DNA from 3 places in the Arthrobacter sp. B1I2 genome. Region 2 is predicted to be linked to each of the others. Evidence: riboswitches for the same ligand, from Rfam matches in the RefSeq annotation. Region 2 holds a riboswitch; each other region holds the start of a gene.

Region 1 (2,260 bases), 360 kb from region 2:
GTGAGCAGGACGCCGTGCCGGAAGAACCCGGTGGCAATGATGAGCCCCGGGACGTGCCCGGCGCCTTCGCCGGCGGAGCCAGGGGCCGCCGGCACCCGGCCCAGCAGCGGCGCATTGTCGGGGGTTCCGGGCCGGGCGCGGGCGGTGCACTCCAGGAGTTCCAGTTCAGCGACGGCGGGCAGCAGCGCCTGCGCATCCCGCAGCAGCTGGTACACGCCCCCGGCGCTGACGGCATCGGAAAGGGCGTCCTCCCGCTGCGTGGCTCCGATCACCACGGTTCCGTCCTGCCGCGGGACGATGTACACCGGGATGCCGTGGACCAGGCCCCGCACCGTGGCGGTCACCAGGGGCTGAAGGTGCCGGGGAACGGCAAGGCGGAGGATGTCCCCGTGCACGGGCCGCAGGGGCAGCTCCAGGCCGCCGGGAAGGCCGCCGAGCGCCCCCGCCTGCAGGCCGTTGGCTACCACGGTTTCCCCCGCCAGGACCGTGCCGCCGTCCGCGAGGCGGGCACCGGCAACCGCTCCGCCCTCCCACAAGAGCCCGGCTGCCCGCTCCGGCACGGCATATCCGTCCACCGCCCCGGCAACCGCCAGTTCCGGTTTCTCCTGCACGGTACCGGCCAGGGCCAGCCGCAGTGCCGCTACCAGCCGCCGGGGATCCACCTGGTGGTCGGCCGGGGTCTCCAGGGCGCAGGCAATGGCCGGGCTGAGCAGTGGCTCGCGCTGCCGGGCCTCCCGCACGGTCAGCGGTTCCACCGCCAGCCCGTTGGCCTGCTGTACGGTGCGCAGGTCCATCAGCGCGCGGCGGTCGGCTGCGTCGGCACCCACGGCGAGGGTCGGCGTCGTAAGGTATCCGGGGTCGGCGCCCGTTGCTCCGGCGACGCCGGCGGCGAACCCGGGCCAGCGCGAGGATGCTTCGAGCATGAGTTCCAGGAGGTCTTCCTCCTGGTAGTGCAGTTCGCTGACCGGGGCCAGCATGCCGGCGGCGGCCCAGCTGGCACCGGTACCGGGCGCGTCATCGATGAGGACGACGGAGCGTCCGGAACGCTGCACCTCCCACGCGATTCCGTGGCCAACCACTCCCCCGCCGATGACGGCGACGTCGGCCCGGACGGTGGGTGGGGTGGGGGTACGCATATGGGTTCCTTCCCTACGCCGGCATTACCCGGATCAGGTCAAGCGGTCGGCTCTGACGCCCTCTCAGCCCGGCGCTTTGTGACAGCTGCCGCGGGCTCCCGCAGTACCAGCCCAGTTTAGAGGAACTAGGCTTGCAGCCATGAATGTGTCCACCCCATCCTTCCCCGCGGGCCACCGCCCTTCAGCCACCGAAGTTGTCAATGCCCGGGACAGCGACGCCCTCAAGGCAGCCCGGCTGTACCTCTGCACCGATGCCCGCCGGGACCGGGGTGACTTTGCGCAGTTCGTGGACGCCGCGTTCGCCGGTGGCGTGGACATCATCCAGCTGCGCGACAAGACCATCGAGGCTGCGGAGGAACTTGACCTCCTGGCGGTGCTGAAGGAGACCGCGGTACGGCATGGCAGGCTGTGGGCGGTCAATGACCGGGCGGACATCGCCGTATTGTCCGGGGCGCCGGTGTTCCACATCGGCCAGAAGGACCTGCCATTGGCAGCAGCGCGGACGCTGGTTAACGGAAACGCCGCCATCGGACTCTCCAGCCACACCACCGGACAGGTGGACGCGGCACTGGCAGCAACTGCCGGCCCGGCCGGGCTGGACTACTTCTGTGTGGGTCCCGTCTGGGCCACGCCCACCAAACCGGGCAGGACCGCCGTCGGACCCGGACTGGTGAAGTACGCGGCCGAAGCTTCCCGGCAGGCGGCGGATCCGGTGCCATGGTTTGCCATTGGCGGCATCGATCACGGAAACGTCCACCAGGTGGTGGACGCGGGTGCCCGCAGGATCGTGGTGGTCCGCGCCATCACCGAGGCCCCCGACCCCGCCGCCGCTGCCGCTTCCCTCCTCGACGCGCTGGACGCCACCGGCTCCTGATGCCATATCGGTGGACTTGGAGCTACGCTGATTTTTGTGTCACATCATCGGCTGGCCCCCAACGTCCATGACCACAGGAACGCCGTGGAAGAGGCGTTGGGCCTGCTGCGGACGGAACTCGAACTGCCGGGCCCGTATCCGGCTGAAGCGGTGGAGGATGCCCGGGCCGCGGTGGCAGGGCTGAAGCTGCCGTCCTACGACCTGACCGCCGTCGGGTTCGTGACCATCGATCCGGCGTCGTCCACGGACC
Region 2 (2,260 bases):
GCAAGGTCCGCCGCGTGCGCCGCGATCTTGTAGGTGATCACGCCGGTCTTCACGTCATCCTTATTGGGCAGGCCCAGGTGTTCCTTCGGGGTGACATAGCACAGCATGGCGGTGCCGTAACGGGCAATTTCGGTGGCACCAATGGCTGAGGTGATGTGGTCGTAGCCGGGAGCAACATCAGTCACGAGTGGTCCCAGGGTGTAGAACGGCGCCCCCTTGCAGAGTTCCTGCTGCCGCTCGACGTTTTCGCGGACCAGGTGGAAGGGAACGTGGCCGGGCCCTTCCACCATCACCTGCACGTCGTACTTCCAGGCACGCTGGGTAAGCTCGGCAAGCGTGTCCAGTTCCGCGAACTGGGCCGCGTCGTTGGCGTCCGCCGTTGAACCTGGACGCAAGCCGTCACCCAGGGAGAAGGCGACGTCGTACTTCGCGAAGATTTCGCACAGCTCGTCGAAGTGCGTGTAAAGGAAGTTCTCCTGGTGGTGGGCCAGGCACCAGCCGGCCATGATCGAGCCGCCCCGCGAGACAATCCCCGTCACCCGGTTGGCTGTGAGCGGGACATACCGCAGCAGCACGCCGGCGTGGATGGTCATATAGTCCACGCCCTGCTCGCACTGTTCAATCACGGTGTCCCGGAAAATCTCCCAGGTCAGCGCGTTGGCTTCCCCGTTGACCTTCTCGAGGGCCTGGTAGATGGGGACGGTCCCGATAGGAACCGGAGAGTTTCGGATGATCCATTCCCTGGTGGTGTGGATGTCGTCGCCGGTGGAAAGATCCATCACGGTGTCCGCGCCCCACTGGGTGGCCCACTGCAGCTTGTCCACCTCCTCGGCGATAGAACTGGTGACCGCCGAGTTGCCGATGTTCGCATTGATTTTCACCAGGAATGCCTTGCCGATGATCATCGGCTCGGACTCAGGGTGGTTGATGTTGCTGGGGATGATGGCCCGGCCGGCAGCTACTTCACTGCGGACCAGTTCGACGTCGCAGTTCTCGCGGAGCGCCACGAAGCGCATCTCCTGCGTGATGATTCCCTGCCGGGCATAGTGCATCTGCGTCACGGTCCTGCCTTCGACGGCGCGGCGGGGCACCGGTTGCGCGCCCTTCCACTCCGCCGAGGCAGCACCGCGGCGCACGGCCGAGCGGCCGTCGTCGAGGAGGTTGCGCTCCCGGCCGCTGTATGCCTCCGTGTTTCCACGTGCCGCGATCCACGCCGAGCGGAAGGGCTGCAGGCCGCGGACGGGGTCGCTGCCGGGCCCCGCTGTCCGGTAGGTCCGGAAGGGCGCGTTCGGCTGGCCGTTGGGGGACGGCTCCAGGGCGACCTCCGTCACCGGTACCCGGATTCCGGACCCGGCGTCTTCAATGAACGCCAACGAATGCGACGACAGGGACTGGGTCACCTGCGGTGCCGATGCAGTGCCGGACTCCCCGGCGGCCGGCACGTGGGCAGGGTTCAACTGGGTGTTTTGCGTACTCAAGGGAATACTCACTTCCTTCGCCGGCATTACCCGGACAGGTTCAACGGTCGCAGGCTGCGTCAGCCCGATCTCAGCCCTTGCAGGGGCACCCGTGTGGTCAGGATCGAAGCTACCACAGGGCCGCGGAAGCGCCCCGTCACATTGCGGGTGCTAGCCTGTCCGGGCATCGAAAGGAGCCGGAATGGCAGGCATCATTCACTTTCGCGGTCCCGTTTTGGCCGCACCGGACCAAGTACGGCACGGGCTCTGGTCAGTGGACGGCAGGCTCACGTTCCGCCGGCCCGCCGCCCCTCCGGACCGGGTGCTCGATGGATGGGTCCTGCCCGGCTTCGCGGATGCCCACTGCCACATCGGGCTGGGGCCCGCCGGGCCAGTCGAACCCGCCGTTGCGCGGGAACAGGCACTGGCTGACCTGAACGCCGGGACACTGCTGGTCCGGGACGCCGGCTCACCCGCCGATACCCGCTGGATGCAGGGCGGCCGGGACTTCCCGGTGCTGATCCGTGCCGGACGGCATGTCGCCCGGACGCGCCGGTACCTGCGCGGCTTTGCCGAGGAGGTTGAGCCGGAGGGCCTCGTTGAGGCTGTGCGAAAGCAGGCGCGCGACGGCGACGGCTGGGTCAAGCTGGTGGGGGACTGGATTGACCGGAGCGTTGGTGACCTGGCGCCTTCCTTTCCCGCCGCCGTCGTGCGTGACGCCGTCCAGGCTGCTCATGATGAAGGTGCCCGGGTCACGGCGCATTGCTTTGCCGAGGACACCCTGGACCAGGTGCTGGACGCCG
Region 3 (2,260 bases), 1.4 Mb from region 2:
GTCTTGTCCAGGCAGCGCGCCACGGCGTCGCGGACCTCCAGCACCCCGTCCGGGTCCAGGTTGGCGGTTGGCTCGTCCAGCAGGATCAGTCCCGGGCGCATGGCCAGGATGCCTGCCAGCGCCAGGCGCTGCTTTTGCCCGCCGGACAGGGCCGACGTCGGGTGGTCCAGCGGGAGGTGGGACAGGCCGACGTCGGCGAGCGCCTCGTGCACGCGAGCCCAGATGGCGTCGCGGGGCACCGCGAGGTTTTCGGCGCCGAAGGCGACGTCGTCCCCTACCCGCGACAGGACCACCTGGGTCTCGGGGTCCTGCTGCATAAGTCCGGCGCGCCCGCGCTGGGCGCGGGGCACGGCGCCGTCAACCAGCAGCGACCCCGACTCGTCGGCGTCCCCCGCCTCGCCGCCGTCGTCGTTGATATCTCCCAGCACCCCGGCGAGCGCATGCAGGAGCGTCGACTTCCCGGCACCCGAAGGGCCGAGCAGGAGCACCCGCTCCCCGGGCCTGATATCCAGGTCAAGGGCACGGACGGCAGGCTTGGTCCTGCCGGCGTGCCGCCAACCCCAGCCACGGGCGGTGACAGCGGCGGGCCGGACCGTGGCCGCGGCGTCCTGGGCGGGTGCCATCAGGAGAAGACTGGCTCCGCGGCAGCCTTGCGGGACGCGAAGGAGCTCAGCACGCCGGTACGTGCCAGGCCGCGGGTGGCAACCCACGACAGGGCGCCGGCGATGATGGCTCCGGAGATCATGCAGAAGACAATGTAGGCGAGCTTGTCTCCGCCGGAGTAGGCGATGTTCCAGCCCCAGGGCGCAAAGGAGTCGTTCAGGCCGCAGAACAGGCCCGACGCCACACCGGCCAGCAGGGACACGGGCAGGTTGAACTTGCGGTAGACAAAGATCGCGAAGATGATTTCTGCGCCCAGCCCCTGGACGAAGCCCGAGAACAGGACGGACGCGCCGTACTGGGAACCCATCAGGAGCTCGCCGGTGGCCGCGACCGTTTCGCAGAACAGTGCAGCTCCGGGCTTGCGGATGATAAGCATTCCCAGGACGCCGGGGATCATCCAGCCGCCGGCGATCAGGCCGGTCAAGGGCGGGTAGGCCGCGGTTCATCGGCACGGATACTGCGGCCGCGCCCTGGGACCAGGCCCAGAAAATGACGCCGCCGGCGATGGCCACCAGCGCGGCGACCACAATGTCCACGACGCGCCAGGACTTACTGGTGGTCTTCTTGATTGATGCAGTGCTCATGTAATCCTCCTGGGAAACAGGAGGGGAAAGTGGATCCCGGCTGACGGTGTTTGCCGTGCAGCCGCGACACTTTGAGAACTCGACTCCCTTGCGCCGGTACTAACCGGATCAGGTTCGAGGGTCTGCGGCTGTCCGCACTCTCAGCGCCCACCTGCGGTGCCCGGCTCTTGCCAGGATGTCCGACGGCGGCGCTCCCCTGTCGTTTAAGTGTTGCTTTTGGTTTGGGTAAGGCTTTTTTCGCCCGCTTTGGGCGTGCTCAAGTTTACACCTGGCGGGGTAGATTGTGGCCCATGACTGCCAATCCCCCGCATGTGACCGAGTTCGATCCTGATTCCCCCGACGCCCAGCCGGAGGGGTCCGTGGAGGCGCTGATCGCCCGTGTCGAAGCCGAAGTCCGGGAGCTCCAGTTTCCCGGCTTCAGCCTGGATGACTCCCTGAACCTCGGCCTGCTCCTGGTGGAACTGGGCAAGGAGCGGTCCCTTCCCATCGCCATCGATATCACGAAGGGTGAGCAGGTGCTGTTCCATGTGGCGCTGCCGGGCGCTACCCCGGACAACGAACACTGGATCCGGGCCAAGCAGCGCACGGCCGCCCGGTACGAGGTGCCGTCCCTCCTGGTGGGACTGCGGGGCAGGCTGGGCGGTGGCCGGATTGAGGACAACGCCTGGTTTGACCAATCACGGTATGCGGCACACGGCGGCGCGTTTCCGGTCTATGTAGCCGGGGTGGGCGCGGTGGCAACGGTCACCGTCTCCGGGTTGCCGCAACTGCAGGACCATGACCTGGTGGTGGAGGCGCTGCGTGACATTCTTGGGCCGGCGCTGGCGGATTAGGAGCTGAAGGGACCGGCACAGCCATGCGCCCATGGAAGGCTGCTTAGCTTTTATTAGTAATCATGCTTACTATATTGTGACCCGGGTTTCGACGAGGACAGGGCATGGGAGTCACCATGGGCGGTCCCCCGTTCGAGCCCGTCACCAGCGCGGCAGACCAAGGAGCACCATGAGAGTCCC

What was found. Region 2 has a riboswitch for thiamine pyrophosphate ahead of thiC (phosphomethylpyrimidine synthase ThiC). Riboswitches for the same ligand answer to the same signal wherever they lie in the genome.
Region 1: it holds a riboswitch for thiamine pyrophosphate, as region 2 does, so the genes downstream of both, thiO (glycine oxidase ThiO) here and thiC (phosphomethylpyrimidine synthase ThiC) in region 2, are expected to answer to the same signal.
Region 3: it holds a riboswitch for thiamine pyrophosphate, as region 2 does, so the genes downstream of both, QFZ57_RS06485 (ECF transporter S component) here and thiC (phosphomethylpyrimidine synthase ThiC) in region 2, are expected to answer to the same signal.

The regions. Positions count from the first base shown of each region.
Region 1 is NZ_JAUSYC010000001.1:2,480,431-2,482,690, reverse strand. It holds gene thiO (glycine oxidase ThiO) at 1-1,136, opposite strand, end outside; TPP riboswitch at 1,130-1,248, opposite strand; gene thiE (thiamine phosphate synthase) at 1,276-2,010, shown strand; gene QFZ57_RS11630 (RNB domain-containing ribonuclease) at 2,047-2,260, shown strand, end outside.
Region 2 is NZ_JAUSYC010000001.1:2,841,958-2,844,217, forward strand. It holds gene thiC (phosphomethylpyrimidine synthase ThiC) at 1-1,478, opposite strand, end outside; TPP riboswitch at 1,474-1,581, opposite strand; gene QFZ57_RS13200 (amidohydrolase family protein) at 1,660-2,260, shown strand, end outside.
Region 3 is NZ_JAUSYC010000001.1:1,398,332-1,400,591, reverse strand. It holds gene QFZ57_RS06490 (ABC transporter ATP-binding protein) at 1-623, opposite strand, end outside; partial or broken gene QFZ57_RS06485 (ECF transporter S component) at 623-1,247, opposite strand; TPP riboswitch at 1,315-1,455, opposite strand; gene QFZ57_RS06480 (heme-degrading domain-containing protein) at 1,538-2,080, shown strand; gene QFZ57_RS06475 (iron-containing redox enzyme family protein) at 2,250-2,260, shown strand, end outside.